2 regions of the Brevibacillus choshinensis genome follow, and region 2 is predicted to be linked to the other one. Evidence: riboswitches for the same ligand, from Rfam matches in the RefSeq annotation. Region 2 holds a riboswitch; the other holds the start of a gene.
The links. Region 2 has a riboswitch for cyclic di-AMP ahead of JNE38_RS15525 (CAP domain-containing protein). Riboswitches for the same ligand answer to the same signal wherever they lie in the genome.
Positions count from the first base shown of each region.

Region 1: another riboswitch for cyclic di-AMP. It lies ahead of JNE38_RS05915 (APC family permease); the one in region 2 lies ahead of JNE38_RS15525 (CAP domain-containing protein).

Region 1 covers NZ_CP069127.1:1,092,218-1,101,304, forward strand. The annotation lists gene JNE38_RS05895 (winged helix-turn-helix transcriptional regulator) at 1-56, shown strand, start outside; gene JNE38_RS05900 (NAD(P)H-dependent oxidoreductase) at 65-613, opposite strand; gene JNE38_RS05905 (winged helix-turn-helix transcriptional regulator) at 743-1,117, opposite strand; gene JNE38_RS05910 (NAD(P)H-dependent oxidoreductase) at 1,361-1,900, shown strand; cyclic di-AMP (ydaO/yuaA leader) riboswitch at 2,059-2,215, shown strand; gene JNE38_RS05915 (APC family permease) at 2,402-4,219, shown strand; gene JNE38_RS05920 (NupC/NupG family nucleoside CNT transporter) at 4,293-5,477, opposite strand; gene JNE38_RS05925 (TrmB family transcriptional regulator) at 5,760-6,518, shown strand; gene deoD (purine-nucleoside phosphorylase) at 6,572-7,279, opposite strand; gene JNE38_RS05935 (MFS transporter) at 7,324-8,493, opposite strand; gene JNE38_RS05940 (LrgB family protein) at 8,710-9,087, opposite strand, start outside.
Region 2 covers NZ_CP069127.1:3,071,380-3,080,466, reverse strand. The annotation lists gene JNE38_RS15545 (aminotransferase class I/II-fold pyridoxal phosphate-dependent enzyme) at 1-1,128, opposite strand, end outside; gene def (peptide deformylase) at 1,310-1,834, shown strand; gene JNE38_RS15535 (homoserine dehydrogenase) at 1,862-2,875, shown strand; gene JNE38_RS15530 (hypothetical protein) at 2,979-3,134, shown strand; gene JNE38_RS15525 (CAP domain-containing protein) at 3,192-3,917, opposite strand; cyclic di-AMP (ydaO/yuaA leader) riboswitch at 3,925-4,080, opposite strand; gene JNE38_RS15520 (rhodanese-like domain-containing protein) at 4,226-4,567, opposite strand; gene JNE38_RS15515 (cold-shock protein) at 5,006-5,209, shown strand; gene JNE38_RS15510 (phosphotransferase family protein) at 5,350-6,168, shown strand; gene JNE38_RS15505 (hypothetical protein) at 6,331-6,771, opposite strand; gene JNE38_RS15500 (2-phosphosulfolactate phosphatase) at 6,897-7,628, shown strand; gene JNE38_RS15495 (catalase) at 7,709-9,087, shown strand, end outside.

The sequences.
Region 1 (9,087 bases), 2.0 Mb from region 2:
CGCTGTTACATATGATGTGCGAGTGGGGAGAGAAGAACAGTTTGCCAGATCAATAGGCACCTCATCACATATGATCGATAAAATCCAGATAATCTTTCGCGCTTTTCTCCAATTCGTTTGCAGACGTGACGTAATCGGTTCCTGGCTCATTTTCGGTGCCATGAAACGCAAAGAACGAGCGATAATCTGCCCGGCAGTACAGGAAGGTGATTTCAAAAGGGGATAATAGGTGCTCCAGCGTATAGCGATATTTTCCCCCCGCCGAATAATCTTCCTTTTTTATTCCGGCAGTTACGGCTAAAGCCGCTTTCCGATCCTTTAATTTATCGCCGCCATTTGAGCCATAGGCCCAACCGTAGGCAAAAACATCGTCCAGCCATTTCTTGAGAAGGGGTGGACAATTGAACCAATAGATAGGGAATTGTAAAACAAGATGATGATGCGCTTCAATCAGCTTCTGTTCTTTTTCCACATCGATGTTTCCGTCAGGGTATACCTCATGCAGCTCGTGTACTGTATATTTTTCCGGATATTTGCTGAGTTCTTCCACCCAGCGCTTATTGATGACAGATGTCTCTATGCTTGGATGTGTAACGACGACTAGAGTCTTCACGGACGCAGCCTCCCAAGATTTTATTTACTTCTTGAGTATAGGGGCCGCTCCATGAGGAAGTAAGTACGCACTTTTCCTTCAGGTACTAACAAAAAGGTTAGTGTCATCTAGCAGTCGTCCCATAAAGCCTCATCCCAAATACTGATCGTCCTCTGACTCCCGCTTTATTTGCTCCATATATTCCAAATGCCGAAACCCCCACCCGCACATATCTCCCAAAACTGAGCTCAGCGTCTTTCCATGCTCGGACAGAAAATACTCCACCTTGGGAGGGATCTCTTGATAGGCGCGACGCACGATGAGACCGTCCTGCTCGAGCTCGCGGAGCTGATTCGTCAGCATGCCCTGTGTGATGTTCGGAAGCATGCGGCGGAGCTCTCCAAAGCGCTTGGTGCCATCGTGGAGGAGGATGAACAAAATGAGGGGCTTCCACTTACCACCGATCGCCTGAAGCGTGGCGAGAATTCCCTGTGTCCGTTTGGGATCGCGAAGATCTTCTTGCATGTGCTCCCCTCCTGTGAATGAGTAGTACCTGCTTTCATTGTTACTTTAGCAGAGTATCCCGATTTTCGACAGTACGCTGATTTTTCGTACCTAGTACGTTTTTTCATACTGCCCTCCGCGGCAATTGATGCCATCCATGGTACGTTTTTCATGACGTAGTCTGAAAAAAGAGCGTACTTTTCAAGAGTCCCTCCTTTCCGAATAATGGGGCTGAAGTGATGAAATGAAGAAAGGGTGTTCCTCTTGAAAATCATGGTGATTGCTGCGCATCCCAAGTTGACTGAATCCCGTGCCAATCGGGCGCTGCTGGACGAATTGAAAAAGCATGACGAGGTTGTCATCCGCGATCTGTACCAGGAGTATCCCGGCTACGACATCGATGTCCAAAGGGAGCAAGAGCTGCTTCTGGAATACGACAGGGTGGTCTTTCAGTTCCCGTTTTATTGGTACAGCTGCCCCCCTCTCTTGAAAAAGTGGTTTGATGATGTGCTGACCCACGGCTGGGCTTTTGGGCCAGGGGGAGATCATTTGCTGGGCAAAGAGTTCATGATCGCCACGACAGCAGGGGGCACGGAAAGAGCGTATCGCTCAGGCGGAGACGACTTGTACACAATAAGCGAGCTGCTCCGACCCATTGAACGAACCCTGACGAAATGCAACGGAACATTCCTGCCTGCATTCGTCGTGTACAATGCCGATCGGGCATCAAATGAAGTACTCGCGCTCGAAGCAAAGCGTTATGCGGAGCACGTACGAACATCCCTGCGTGTGCTCGCCCATTAAGCGGAAATGAAGACTGGAGCGGATGTCCTCCGAGTAGATCCAACTGCTCAGGAGGGCATCTTTTTCATTCGGAAAAAATAAGTGGATCAGATCTTTACAAGCGGGTTCCTTCGGGAGTAATATTTGTTTCGTAATTAACGAATGTGATCCTAACTGCTAAACAAAAATCGCTGAATCCATCATCTGGGAGCGGGGAAACCAACCGTGGCTGCTTTGCGCAAACGCCACATGGGGTGAATCTCGAATCGTTCGAGTAGGGTGACTCTTTCATCCGAATCCGTCAGCTAACTCCGTAAGTGTCATAAGAGAGACAGCAATTACCTTGCGTATGATCGACATAGTTTATTTCGCTATGCCCAGAAGCCAAGTGAGTTTCTTCTCGTTCGGCTTCTTTTTTGATTCCATTTTCCGGGGAAGGGAGTGATGGCAAGAAAAATCTGCATGAGGGTTGTCAGTTTTGAGAGGGGAAACTAACGGAAAATGTATGCGAGGAGAATCAACATGATATCGGGATTAAAACGATTTTTAATCGGCAGACCGATGAAGTCAAAAGAGCTAGGGGAAGAAAAATTATCGAAGGTAAAAGCGCTAGCAGTGTTGTCATCAGATGCTTTATCTTCCGTAGCTTATGGAACGGAGCAAATTCTTCTCGTTTTAGTAACGCTGGGTGCAGTAGCACTCTGGTACTCGATTCCCATTTCCATTGCGGTTATCGGTCTTTTGACCATTCTCATCTTGTCTTACCGTCAGACGATCTTTGCCTACACGACGGGCGGCGGGGCGTACATTGTAGCCAAGGACAATTTCGGAACCTCAACCGGTTTGGTCGCAGGGGGATCGCTGCTGGTTGATTACATCTTGACAGTAGCGGTGAGTACTTCGGCTTCCACCGATGCCATTACGTCAGCCTTTCCGGTCCTCCACGAGCATCGGGTGCTGATAGCGCTGGTCATGATCGTGACGGTGACCATCCTGAATCTGAGGGGGATCACGGAGTCGGCAACCATTTTAATGTATCCCGTATACCTGTTTGTCATTGCTATTTTTCTTTTGATCATTGGCGGGGGATATCAATGGCTGGTCGGTAACGTGCATGGGCAAGCGCCAGTCTATGGAGCAGCGGTGCCGGGAATCACGTTATTTTTGCTTTTACGCGCATTCAGTTCGGGCTGTTCGGCGTTGACAGGAGTAGAGGCCGTCTCGAATGCCATCCCCAACTTCAAGAATCCTGCCCCGAAAAATGCCGCCGTCACTTTGATCATGATGGGGCTCATCCTAGGTGCGATGTTTATGGGGATCAGCTTGTTGGCCTATGTTTACGGCATTGGCCCAACTCCCAAAGAAACAGTCGTTTCCCAAATTGCTTCAGCGGTGTTTGGAAGGGGGATCCTTTACTACTTTATCCAAGCGGTTACAGCGTTAATCCTTTTCCTGGCTGCCAATACGGCGTTTGCTGCTTTTCCGTTGCTGGCTTTTATGCTGGCGAAGGATCGCTTCATGCCCAACATGTTCATGGTGCGTGGAGATCGCCTGGGCTTCTCCAACGGAATCATCTTTCTCGGCATTCTTTCTGCGATCCTTGTCATTTCCTTTGGCGGGGAAACGGAAAACTTGATTCCGCTGTATGCCCTTGGCGTCTTTATCCCGTTTACTTTGTCGCAGGCTGGGATGATGAAGCGTTGGATGACAAAAAAGCCGTCCGGATGGGTAACGCCTTTTCTCATCAATACGGTGGGGATGCTCACCACCCTGACCATTTGCCTGATTTTCCTGATCACCAAGTTTTCACAGGTGTGGACGATATTTGTGTTCCTGCCAATCGTCATCTTTATCTTCCGCAAGATCAACGGACATTATAAAGACTTGGCAGATGAGCTGCGCCTGGATATTGCCGTAGAGAAACCGCAGCCAAAGGGCAGTGTCATTGTCATTCCGGTGGCAGGCATTTCGCAGGTCGTGAAAAACACCATCAGCTATGCACAATCGCTGTCAGATGACATCGTGGCGGTCTATGTGGGATTCAATGATGAGGATATGAAAAAGATGGAGGAAAAATGGGATCAGTGGAACCCTGGCGTTCGCTTGATCATCCTCCGCTCGCATTACCGCAGCATAATCAAGCCCCTGTTTAAATTTATCGATACGGTGGAATGGAAAAAGGCTGACACAGACCATGTGACGGTCATGATCCCGCAGTTCATCACGAAGCGCTGGTGGCACAATCTGCTGCATAACCAAACGAGCCTGTTTCTGCGGGCGTACCTCTTTGCAAGGCAGGATGTCAAAATCGCAACCGTGCCGTACCGCCTAAAAAAATAGATGGAAACGAAAAACAGGCATCGCTGGATGCCTGTTTTCTTGCTTATGGCGGTCGATTCTCAGTGAAGAAGTCTTATAAAAAGACGCCAATGATAGTGGCGGACAAGACGGATGCGAGGGTGGAGCCCAGCAGCAATTTCAAGCCGAATTTGGCTACCACATCTCCCTGTCTCTCATGAAGCGCCTTGACGGAACCGGTAATGATGCCGATAGAGCCGAAATTGGCGAAGCTGACGAGAAATACGGATACAATCCCGATCGTTTTCGGGGATAAGCCCCCTGCGATCTCTTTGAAGTTGAGCATGGCAACGAATTCGTTGGTGACGATTTTCGTGGCCATGATGCTGCCAGCCTGGACAATATCCGATTGCGGAACGCCCATCAAAAAGGCCACGGGAGCAAAGATATAGCCGAGTATGGATTGGAAGGAAAGGTGAGTGGCCCATAAAAAAAGCTCGTTCACCAGATTCATCAACGCAATGAAACCGATCAGCATCGCAGCGACAATGATGGCAACTTTTAACCCATCGAGAATGCTTTCGCTGATCATCTGGAAGAAGGAGGGTTTGCCTGCTTCTTCTTCGACGAGGGGCAGATCCTCTTCATCATCCAGGTCGTACGGATTCATGATGTTGGCAACAATCAAGGCAGACAGGATGTTAACGACGATGGCAACCACGACGTATCTCGGCTCCAGCATGGTCATGTAGGCACCGACAATCGCAATGCTTACGGCGCTCATCGCCGAGGTGCACAACGTGTAGAGGCGCTTCCTGGAGATTTGCCCCAATTGCTTTTTGGTAGTCAGGAACACTTCCGATTGCCCGAGAAAGGCAGAAGAAACCGCTATGTAGTTCTCCAGCTTCCCCATTCCGTTCAACTTGCTTAGGATAAGACCTGCATATCGGATGATGAGGGGAAGAATGCGGAAATGATTGAGAATCCCGATTAAAACAGAGATAAAGATGATAGGAAGCAGCACGTCGAGAAAAAAATTGGAAACCCCGTTGTTTTCGAGTCCCCCGAATACGAAATCGACCCCGCTAATCCCCAGCTTCATCAAAACGTCAAAACCTTTTGAGATAAATCGGATCAGATCAATGCCGATGCTCGTGTTCAATAGGAGGAACGCCAATACAAGCTGGGCCGCAATCATTTTAAGGATGGGGGTAAGCCTGATGTCTTTGCGATTGTTGCTGGCCGCGTAGCCTACGCCGGATACGAACAGCAATCCTGTTACAAAAAAAACGATATTCATTTCTTCACTCTGCCTCCTGGTGCGCTGACTTGATGCATGCATGTCGAGCTGGCTGGTATCCCTTACAAGTATTTTGACCGTTCGGGTACGTGTCATTACCGAAAAAAGCTCTAGGGCCGATTCAAGACAATTTCGAATAGTAAGTTACTACCGTAAGAGTAACCTTATATAGGTTACATGGCTCGCTGTGGATTGTCAATTTCAGTTAGGATGGTTGGATTTGTTTCGTATTATCCCTTATGATGAGTAAAAGAACACCAGTGATGCCGATTAGGAGGATACATGTTACAAAAATTCGGTTTTTCGCAGTATGAAAGCAAAGTGTATGAAGCTCTGGTGTCTAGCGAGGAACCGTTGGACGCTACGAAAATAGTCAAATACTCCGGCGTCCCCAAAGCCAAAATCTATGAAGTGATCGCGCGTTTGATCGATAAAGGCATGGTTATGGACTCGGTATCGGAAAAGAAAAAGCTGTACAACGCGCTGCCCCTGCCGCTTGCCATTGAAAAACTCACGGCAGAATTTCAGGACAACGTGAAGCAATTGAAAATACAGGCGAGCAAAAAATCACATTCCGAGGATTTGGTATGGAGTCTGAAGGCGGATACATCGATTCGGGCACAGAGCAAACAGCTGATTCAAGAGGCGAAAAGCTCGATTCGGATCTCGGCGTGGAAAGATGACCTGATTGAATATTTGCCTTTGCTGGAACAGAAAGAGGATGACGGTGTGGACGTGGAGGTGCTCGTGGTCGGGGCACTGAAGCCCAATATTGCAAAAGTGCACTCCCTGATCCCGGCACAGGAGCATCACACTTTGGAACGATTCCGTTTGCTGATCATCGATGAGCGGGAAGTTATTTTTGCTTGTGAGGAAAATCGTTCCTGGCAAGCCATCAAAACGATGTCCAAGCCGTTCGTAAAAGTCTTTACCGAATTCTTTTACCACGATCTCGCGTTAGCGAAAATCAGCAGGAAGCATTACGATTTGATGATGAATGATGAAGAAATCCGAAGTATCCTGATGCAGCTGCGCTATTAGTCCAGCCGCCTGACCCCATGAAAAAAAACGCAGGAGATATTCCTGCGTTTTTCTCATTTTACGACAATCGCCTCCAACGCCATGAGAATCATGTCGTTAAACGTGGTTTGCCGCTCTTCTGCGGTCGTTTCCTCCCCAGTGAAAATATGATCGCTCACGGTCAGGATGGACAACGCATGCACGCCGAATTTGGCGGCTAGCGTGTAGAGCGCAGTGGTTTCCATCTCAACCGCCAGCACCCCGTATTCCCCCAATTTTTTCACCGGGTCCATGCTTTCGCGATAGAAGATATCCGCAGTCAGCACGTTCCCGACCCGCACAGGCAGGCCTTTCGCCATACCGCTGTCATGCGCTTTTTTCAGCAAATCAAAGCTGGCGCAAGGAGCAAAATCAAATCCGGGAAAGGCAAGGCGGTTCATGTTGGAGTCTGTGCATGCCGTCATCGCGATAATCACATCTCGCACATTTACGTCCTTCTGGATTCCACCGCATGTCCCGACGCGTATCAGGTTTTGAACGCCATACTCGCGGATCAGCTCGTTCACATAAATGGAAATGGAAGGCACACCCATGCCCGTACCTTGCACGGATACGCGTTCTCCGCGATACGTCCCAGTGAAGCCCAGCATCCCTCGGACCTGGTTATAGCAGGTCACGTCCTCCAAAAACGTTTCCGCGATATATTTGGCGCGCAGCGGATCGCCAGGCAGCAGGATATTTTCAGCGATTTCGCCTTTTTTTGCTTGAATGTGAGTGCTCATGGTTTCGCCGTTACAAAAGGAAAAAAGTAACGGCGTACACCTCCTTATACGGTTATAGTCGGTTGGGGTTGGACCGCAGATGGTCTGGAAATGGAAAAAACAGCACACATAAATGAGATCAGGACAAAAATTCCGCCCACCCAAGGCGTGGACAGGACAGAAGCATGGGTAATGACCATTCCGCCGACTGCAGAACCCAAGGCAATCCCAAGGTGCAGAGCTGACGTATTCAGGCCTTGCTGTATCTCATAGGATTCCGGAGCGGACTCAATCAGGTAATTTTGCTGTGCAGGCGTAATGGCCCAGCTCAACATGCTCCATAGAACCATCACGATGAGAAACAGATAGAGGGAGGACGTGACAGCCGGGATGAGGAACATGACTGCGGCAAATGCAGCAATGATGGACAAAATGCTTCGAGTCGATCCCCATTTGTCCGCAACCCATCCACCGATGCCTCCGCCGCATACGGCAGAGAGGCCGAATACGAAATAGATGAAGCTGACCCAGACAGATGACACGTTCAGAGCTGTTTTTAAAAACGGAGTGAAATAGGCGTACAGCGTCAAATGTCCTGTCAGCATGAAAACCGATGTGAATTGAGCGCTGATGATTTTCGGTTTTTTCAAGGTGGCCAGCTGCTGTCTTAGCGGAATCGTTGGCCTTGGCGGTATCTTAGGCAAAAAGGCGTAAATGGCGACCATGGAAGCGAGCGTCAAGACAGAGATGAAAATGAAGGGGGCTCGCCATCCGAAGGCGTTGCCGATGACAAGCCCAATGGGAACACCCAAGACGAGAGACCCGCTGACTCCCATGAAAATCGTGCCGATGGCTCTGGCACGGAACTCTTCCTGCGCGATGGAAGAAGCGATCGTGATGGAAAGAACGATGATCAAAGAACCGCTTGAAGCAGATAACATCCGTCCCAGCATCAAGATCCAATAACTCGGACTGAGCGATGATATGGCGTTGCCGACGAAGAAAACAGCCAGTGTCCAGAGCAACAGCTCTTTTCGCTCCACATTTGCTGTCATTGCCTGAAGAACCGGTGCTGATAGGGCAAAAACAACCGAGAACAGCGTGATCAGCCAGCCGGCCGTACTGATCGAAACGTGCAAATCCTCTGCGACGATGTCTAAAATTCCTCCGATGATTAGCTCCACCGTTCCTACGACAAAAGCTGCGATGGCAAGGATGTAAATTTTCATGTTCACGTAGGCTGAATACCTCCTTTTCATAAAGTGGCGCCATTTAGGTTACTACCGATATAGTAACCTATGTGATAGTAAGTAACAACCCTCAACAAGGTTTTCTTTTGCTAAGCAGCTTTTTCCATCGGGATCGAACAGAAGGAAAATGCAAAAAAACCAGTTTCCCGCGCCATTTTCATAGTCGTGGTGGACTGGTTTTTCTTCTTCCCTATTCTTTTCCTATTGCATGACGATAGAAGCGACCAACTGAGTCACCAATGCGGCGAGGATCATCGAGATACTCGAGACCGTCCCTGCCAAGGAACCGATCTCAAAAGCCTTGGAGGTGCCTGCGCCATGTGCGCTCGTGCCAAGCAGGACGCCGCGGGCGATGTCATCCTGAATCTTGAGATACGAGATCACATACGGACCGATAAAAGAGCCGAGCAGCCCGGTGATGAGCACGAGCACGGCGGTAATCGAAGGGACACCGCCGATCATTTCCGAAACATTCATCGCAATCGGCGTTGTGACGGACCGCGGGATCAGGCTGTACATGACTTGCTTATCCACATGCATGAGAAGCGCCAACAAGGCGGAGGATACGACGGCTACAGC
Region 2 (9,087 bases):
TTTGAGCTTCAGGCACATGAAGTAACCGGAGTTGAATGGGTAGTAGCCCCACGCATCATCAAATTTGCCGCTGTCCAGGATGTGTTTGACACGGTTAGCGCGGCCTTTCATGATGTCGAACTTCTCCTGCTTTTGAGCTTGGAATTCCGGGGAAGTGAGCGCATGCAAAACAAAAGTCTGAGAAGGATGTGGACCGCTGGAAATGGTCGCGCGAATGACACCCAATGTTTTTTGCTCCAGAGCGCTCAGCAGCTCGCTGGAAGAATCAGCAAACGTGATGAAGCCTACACGGAAGCCCCACACATATTCTTCTTTGGTAGCTCCATCCACTTTGACCGGAAGCACACGAGGGTGCAGTCCGCACAGGTTAGCGAACAAGGATTCTTGCATGGAATCTTCGAAGAACAGACCAAAATAGGCGTCATCGGTAACGGCTACGATGTTGATGCCAGCATCCGCGCCTTCTTTGAGAGCGGCGAGGATTTCTTTACCCTCTTCAGCGCCAGGTGTATATCCGGTCGGGTTGTTTGGGAAGTTCAAAACGACGATAGCTTTCCCTTTGTCTTTTTGTGCAAGGATTGCATCGCGAAGTCCAGCAGCGTTGAATTTCATGCTGTCGTTGTATAGTGGATAATTGACAATCTCAGCACCGCGACGGATGGAGAAGGTCAGCTCGTAGTTTTCCCAGTTTTTATCTGGAATGATCACGCTGTCGCCCACATCTGCGAACAAGTCAGCAACGATGCTGAGACCGTGGGTCAATGCGTTGGTCACGATCGGGTTGCTGAAGGTATGATTCGCGAGCGAGGGTTGTTCTTCGATCATTTTTTTGCGCCAAGCGGCACGCAGCTCTGGTTTCCCGGCAGGTGGAGCGTATTCGTAAATGTCTTTAGGCTGGTAAGCAGACAAAGTATCTTGAATGACTTTCAGATGCATCGGTTGTCCGTTTTCCAAAGCAATCCCAATGGTTGCGTTGTATTTTTTCGCTTTTGCTTTGGCCTCGGCAGATTGGCTGAGAATACCTTCCTTGGGGAAATAGATCAGCTTTGCCAGATTGGACAACATCTCGTATACATGTGGATTTTCGCGCTGAATGGTGTCATTCAGCTGTGATGCTATTGCGTGCATGGTAGCCTCCCTCTTCAAGTGGAACATCTGTATCGTTTACCAATAAAGATAGCGCATCTACATGCATTTGTCACCCTTGCTGGGGATGATTTTTCAGATATATGCTCGGTTTCCCTTTGACAGATTCGAGAGGCTTTGCTACGGTGAAATCGTGGGAAAATCAGTGCGGGAGGGAATTGAAATGGCTGAAAGGATAATCGTTCGCTTGGGTGACCCGATCTTGCGTGAGCGATCAAAAGCAATATCTTCCATCACGCAGAACACGGAAAAGATTTTGAATGACATGGCGCAAACCATTTATGCAGATAAAGGGCGTGCGGGACTCTCCGCCATTCAAATCGGTATCGCCAAGCAATTGATTGTGATGGATTGCGGGGATGGTCTCATCGAATTGATCAATCCCGTTTTGCTGGAGAAATCCGGAGAGGAGGAAGGGCCCGAAGCGTGCCTGTCGATCCCCGGAGTGGTCGGTATCGTCAAACGTGCGACTTATGTAAAAGTGCAGACCCTCAACCGGGCAGGAGAAACGGTCATATTGGAAGCAGAGGATTTCCTGGCACGTTGCATCCAGCATGAAATGGATCATCTGCAAGGAATCTTGTTCATAGATTATGTGGATGAGCTGTACTCTGCAAAAAACGGTAAGAAACTAAAACCACAAGACGCGAATCCAATACTCATGCACCAGAGGAGATTGGTTCGATAAGCGTATTGCCAACAGGATGGATGACGGATGAAACAATGGAAAGTAGTGATTACAGGGTATGGCTCGGTAGGGAAGCAAGTAGCGAGATTATTGATGCTGCGTCAGGACCACTATCGAAAGCAGTATGGCATGGAAGTGATTTTGGTTGGAACTGCTCGTTCGACTCACGGTGTCTATGATGAGAAGGGGCTGCAGCCTTCAGTGCTTGAGGCGTTTGCTGCGGAAAAGAAAACGGGGGATATGCCATTTTCCGGTTCGGATTTTATCCGTTCCTGTCAAGCTGACGTCCTCATTGAAACGGGACCATCCCAATTTGAAACGGGCGGGCCCGGACTCGCTTACATACGGCATGCATTAGAAACTGGCATGCATGCGATCGCGGTGTCCAAAGGGGCACTGGTTGTTGATTATGCAGGTCTGTCCGCATTGGCGAAGCAGCATGGTGTCTCTCTCAAGATTAGCGGGGCGACGGCGGCTGCCTTACCGACCATCGATCTTTTGCAGTACAATTTGGCGGGTTGTGAAATTCAGGCGGTGGAAGGGGTGTTCACAGGGACGACCAACTTTGTCCTGACGAGCATGATGGACGAAGGCATCTCTTGCGAGGAAGCGATTGCGAGGGCGCAGCAGCTGGGAATTGCGGAGCCGGACCCGTCGTTTGATGTGGATGGATGGGATACTGCGTGCAAAGTAACCATTTTGGCGAACGCCGCTTTTGGGGCTCAGCTGACACTTTCAGACATCGCGAAATCAAGTGTGCGAGAAGTGACCCGTGAGCAAATCCAGCTATGGCAGCAATCCGGTAAGACACCAAAGCTGATAGGGAGTATTCGCCGCACTCCGGAAGGGCTCCGGGCTTCTGTGGAATTGCTGGCAGTTGACTCTGCGCACCCGTTTGCAAATGTAAAAGGCACGACAAAAGCGATCCGAGTGGAAACGGATGTCATGGGTGACCTGCTTGTCATTGGCGGGAAATCAGATCCCGTCGCAGCGGCTGCAGCAGCGCTGAAGGATTTGGAGCATATTCTCAGTCTGCAGTAATCACTGATTGGTTCACGCTCCCTCTTCCCATGGAGAATGAACGCCAAAGAGCGGTGTATACTAAAAGAGCAATGACTACTTGCAAGGCGAGGAGGAGCAGCCCGTGCCACAGCAAAACGATGTGAATGCTGAAATGCAGCAAGTATCTGCCTATCCGACGAAGCAAGAGATGCATCAAAAAGATGTAGCGCTCATGGAAGAACAGGATTGTGGCTGCACGTCTAAGCAATGCACGGACACTCAATCCAAGCAGGAATAGCAAAAACCAAAAAAGCCGGGCCCTCACTTGAGGTCTCGGCTTTCCCATACCATTTCATTATCCGATGAATTCTTGCACCCAATATCCATTCACAAAGCCTACACCAATTTTGGTGAAGGAAGGATTCATGATGTTTTGACGGTGACCTTCACTGTTCATCCATTGGTTCATGACTTCATCAGCTGTACGTTGACCCATTGCAATGTTTTCCCCAGCGGTCATAAAAGATACGCCGAATTGCTTCATCATGTCAAATGGAGATCCATACGTTGGGCTTGTATGGTCGAAGTAGTTGTTGTTGGACATGTCAACCGCTTTTGCTTGTGCGACCTTGTTCAGGGAAGCATCAAGCTGAAGTGGTTTCAGACCCGCTTTTGCACGCTCCTGGTTCACCAGATCAGCTACTTGCTTCACAACAGAGGAAACTTGTTGATCGGCTTGATTTGCAGGTTGCGGAGCAGCTGCAGGCTGCTGTTGAACCGGTTGCTGAACTGGCTGTTGTTGTACAGGTTGTTGCTGTACAGGCTGCTGTTTGACTGGAGCTGCGTATTGCGGCTGCACCGGCTGTTGCATGACTGGCTGATATCCAAATTGTGGTGTGAATTGCTTCATTTGAAGGATATATGGGAACCATTGGACTTGTTGCTGCTGTTGCACTTGGCTAGGCGCCCCTGCTTTCAGTGGGCAATTATACGCTGCCGCGGCAGAAGCTGTGTTTGAAAAGCCGGAAAGAGCAAACCCCAATCCCAAAGTCGCGATTGCAATCGTACCAAGGCGTTTCATATTCACATCGTCTCCTTTTTTTGGCCTACGAGGTTAGTTGACGGATTCGGATTGAGGAAACAACCCTACGCACTTTAGCGATTCACCCCATGCAGATCTCTCATCCGCAAGAAAAAGATCCCCCGCACTTCCATTCGAGAGGAAGTTTCGGCTGTTTTGTTTGGCATGAACCAGAATAACAGAGATCTATCGGAGAATGATAGGTGTAATATTTGGTAGGATTAATAGGATAAGAATCATAGAATAGAGAATACAGGTAGGAAGGAATAAGAAAAAATCCCTCTCGATTGATCGAGAGGGAGAAGTCATTAGCGGTTTTCTTTCAAATCGTTCCAAGCCGTCAATCCGCCTTCAAGTGCAAGGGCACGATATCCTTTTTCCCGGAGGAGAGCTGCTGCTTTTTGTGCCTTGTTGCCTGTGGTGCAGACCGTGATGATCGTCGCATCTCGGAACGTATGAGAGGTTTTTTCATCAAAGGGCTGATCTTGTTCCTTCATATGTACGTAGGGGGCGTTTTTGGTTTCGATTCCTTCTATGTGCAGACTTTCTTGTAGGAATTTCTCTTCATCTCGAACGTCAACCAGTAGTAGGTTGCTTTCTTCCTGGATGGTTTTGCGAAAAGTAGAGCAGCTGATGGTTTCCTTTTGCATGTGTGGATCACTCCTTTCCTTGATTGTAGCAGAAGCATAAGAGTAAGGGATAGAAGGTGTCTTGTTGCTTTTACTGGACAGGCATGGTAGAATGAGGTTGCTACTTGAAAATCCGATACGTAATATCCACGTAGAAAGTGGACACCTTACGTTTTTTATTTTTTGAATGCCCGATTCACACTGGCGCGGTCATCGGAGCCGCAAGGATGAAAGAGAGGCAGGGCTTTCGTTGTTTTTGGTTTTCAAAAGATGTACCTTGCCCGTTTTGAAGTTCCGTAATACGATTCTCACATATTTGAGAAGTAGGTATGGATTCACATATCATGAAGGCATATCACACGTATCGATAAGGGTATTTCTTCATGATATGTGAGCTTTATTTGCTTCGGTAAATATGACTAGCATATTCAAAATTGACTTTTTTGGAGGTTTTTTTTCATGCAAACGAACGGAACAGTAAAATGGTTTAACGCAGAAAAAGGTTTCGGATTCATTCAAGTAGAAGGCGGAGACGATGTTTTCGTACACTTCAGCGCAATCCAAGGTGATGGCTTCAAAACTTTGGACGAAGGCCAACGCGTTCAATTCAACATCGTTCAAGGCAACCGTGGCCCACAAGCTGAGAACGTAGTAAAACTGTAAGTCTCCCTTTAAAAAAACTGTCCGTTCGCGGGCAGTTTTTTTGTTTTCATCCATTGATGAGCCCTTGTATTCCTTTTTCTACCATTTCCGTGAGTTTGCTAGTATAATAAATGGTTGCCATGAGAAAGCGAGGGGAAAGCATGGAGGACTGGCTGCAAGCATTGATACATACCTCACCGAGTCTTCGAAATACGGAGAGGATCGAGCAAATCTTCAAAGGATTCTCTACAGATCTCAAATATCGCGTATACCTGTCTGACGGTACCCAGCGAATGCTGCGCATAGCCGACCGGACCGCATGGGAGCAAAAGAAAAAAGAATTTGCGATTCTAGAGGTTTTGAAAAAAATGGAGGTAAAGGCATCTTTACCCATGGAACAGGCCGTGTTGGAGGAATCGAATCATTGCTACATGGTCTTGTCTTATCTGGAGGGGGAGGATGCCAAGGACGCTTTGCCCGTTCTTTCTCTTGAGGAACAATATGAAATTGGGAGAGTAGCTGGAACTCAGCTAGCTGCCATGCATACGATCTGTGCGGAAGCCTCCGTTCCTGAATGGGAAGAACGCTGCTTGCTAAAACATGAGCGCTATGTAGAAGCGTACTACAATTGTGGATACCGAATTCCCCAAGCGGAAAAAATCCTGACGTTTATCGAAGACCATACGCGTTTGCTGCGCGACGTACCGAACCGATTTTTGCATGATGACTTTCATGTGGGTAACTTGATCGTTCATGAGGGAAAGTACGCCGGAGCGATTGATTTTAATCGGATGGACTGGGGAGATCCTGTTCACGATTTTACCAAGCTTGCTTTTTTTAGCAGAGAAACCAGCGTTCCTTTTTGTATCGGTCAAATCAGGGGATATCTTGAGCGAACGGGTGCCCCAGCGATGTTTTTTGGATACGATATGGTGTGTATACAGCGATGGCCATCTTCTCATCGATTGTGTGGACCTTGAGGGTGGTTCCCCATCAGATGAAGGAAATGCAGGAGCGGATTTCACGAGTTTGCCAGGACCATGAATATTTTGAGGAGATTGTTCCCAGTTGGTATCTAGCGGATTGAAAGAAAAAAGGAACTATGGCAAGGGCCACAATTCCTTTTCTCCATAGATTCTACATTAGAAACAGGTGTCAATCTTAACGCTTTGGAACTGGCTATCGAGTACAGAAAGACCATTGACTTGGCCTGCGCCGACTGCTGTGCGTGCGTAGGTGTTGAGGAGGACGTTGTCACTGTCAGGTTTGTTGTTATTGTTGTTGTTGGTGTAGTTTTTGTAGTTTTCGCAGTTGACAGTTACACGTACTTCATAGTGGAAGGATGCTGGGATAGTTGCATTAAAAGCGATGCGGGTGTTTCCGGCGATAGCTTGCGTCACGTCGAGGAAAGTGCTGACAGGGTTGGTTTGTGTTACGGCAGTCCCCCAGTTCAATACTTGTACGCGCACGTCAACTGCAGTACTGTTGAGGTTGAGCAGTTCGAGGTGAGCTGCGACGGCAACACCAAGGTTGTTTTGCAAAATTCCGGTTGTACGAAGTTCTTGCTGATTGTTGTTTCCCAATCAAGTTCACTCCATTCTTAGTATTTTAATCAGTGGGACATAATACTATATTTCACCTTGTCTTTATTTGTAACGGCGAACGTATTAGGACGAGTAACCATTTTGCTAGGGAGAGGCGGAATACGGTGATTAGTGCTGATGTATTTACACAGTCAGACTTTTCAGCAAGATTTGAATGGGGATACGAAGGGGTGGAATATGTCGGAAATGCCTCTGATATCGTGGTCATCGTGGATGTCCTTTCTTTTACGACGTGCGTAGATGTGGTAGTGGGACGCGGGGGAGTCGTATTCCCCTACCGCTTTAAGGATGATACGGCCCAATCCTTTGCGATGGAGAACAATGCAATAGTGGCTGGCAAGCGTGGAGAACCGATTTCCCACTCCCCAGCTACGCTTCGTGCCATCCCTCTGCATACACGGATCGTCTTGCCATCCCCGAACGGCTCCACTTGCACAGTCTTGGCGAAGCGAGGCGGCGGGACTGTGATCGCCGCATGTTTACGTAACGCATCTGCCGTAGCTCGTTATATCAACCGGCATGGCGGTAGCGTGACCATGATTGCGAGCGGAGAAAGATGGCCAAATGGAGCCCTTCGCCCAGCCATTGAAGACATGATCGCTGCCGGTTCGATACTCGATCAATTGACCTCACATCACTTATCTCCTGAAGCTAAAACCGCCGTAGCTTCCTATCGGATGGCCAAAAATGCTCTGCTGCCAACATTGGCCCAATCCGGTTCTGGACAGGAATTGATCAGCAAAGGATATGTGGAAGACGTCCATGTGGCTGCTGCCTACGATAGCAGTGAGTGCGTTCCCATCTTGGGAGAACAGATGGGCTATACTGCATGCTAGCAGCTTGTTTCTCTGCATAAAGAATTCCTCCGCCGGAAAACATTTACATGTACATGAATGTTTCACGGAGGAGGATAGGGATGGATATCAACAAGGGAAGCAACACCAACGACGGTGATGGAGAGCAAACGCTGACGAATCGACAAGGGCATCCGATAACCGACAATCAGAGCATGCGTACCGTGGGGAATCGCGGGCCGACCGTACTGGAGAACTACGATTTCCTGGAGAAGATTACTCATTTTGACCGTGAAAAGACGCCAGAGCGGGTCGTGCATGCACGTGGTGCGGGGGCGCATGGATATTTCGAAGCGTATGGGACGGTTGGAAACGAGCCTGTCTCCACTTATACGCGCGCGAAGCTCTTTCAGGAAAAAGGAAAGAAAACGCCTGTCTTCGTGCGTTTTTCTACAGTGATTCACGGTATCCATTCACCGGAGACTCTGCGTGATCCCCGGGGGTTCGCAGTCAAATTTTACACGGAGGACGGCAACTGGGATCTAGTTGGCAATAATCTCAAGGTGTTTTTCATTCGGGACGCCATGAAATTCCCCGATCTCGTTCACGCCTTCAAGCCAGACCCCGTCACCAACATTCAAGATGTGGAGCGCATTTTCGATTTTATCTCCAACACTCCGGAAGCGATGCACATGATCACCTTCCTGTTCTCTCCATGGGGGATTCCGGCCAACTACCGGCAGATGCAGGGCTCAGGGGTGAATACATACAAATGGGTCAATCAAGAAGGAAAAGCAGTGTTCGTGAAGTACCATTGGGAGCCACTGACACAAGGAATCAAAAACTTGACGCAAAAACAGGCAGAAGAGATCCAGGGGAAAAACTTCAATCACGCGACACAGGATTTGTACGAGGCGATCGAGAGAGGCGAGTATCCGGAATGGGAAATGTGCGTGCAGATCATGTCCGATGATGATCATCCAGAGTTGGACTTCGATCCGCTCGATCCGACCAAGCTCTGGCCTGAAGACCAATTTCCGTTTCTCCCCGTAGGGAAAATGGTGCTGAACAAAAACCCGGAAAACTACTTTGCAGAGGTCGAGCAGGCCGCTTTTGGAACAGGAGTGCTTGTGGACGGTCTCGATTTCTCCGACGACAAGCTTCTTCAGGGCCGGACATTTTCTTATTCGGATACGCAGCGCTACCGGGTAGGGGCGAATTACTTGCAGCTTCCCGTCAACGCACCCAAAACGCATGTGGCAACGAATCAGGAAGGCGGCCAGATGCTCTACAAGGTTGATCGCACCGAGCCTCACATCAATTATGAGCCTTCGACAATCGGTGGGCTGCATGAGGCCAAGCAGCATGGAAAAGATCATGAGCCGTATGTCGCAGGAAATATCGTACGTCAAAAAATCGATCGCACCAACGATTTCAAGCAGCCGGGTGAGCGTTATCGAATGATGGAGGATTGGGAGAGAGACGAGCTGATCGCCAATCT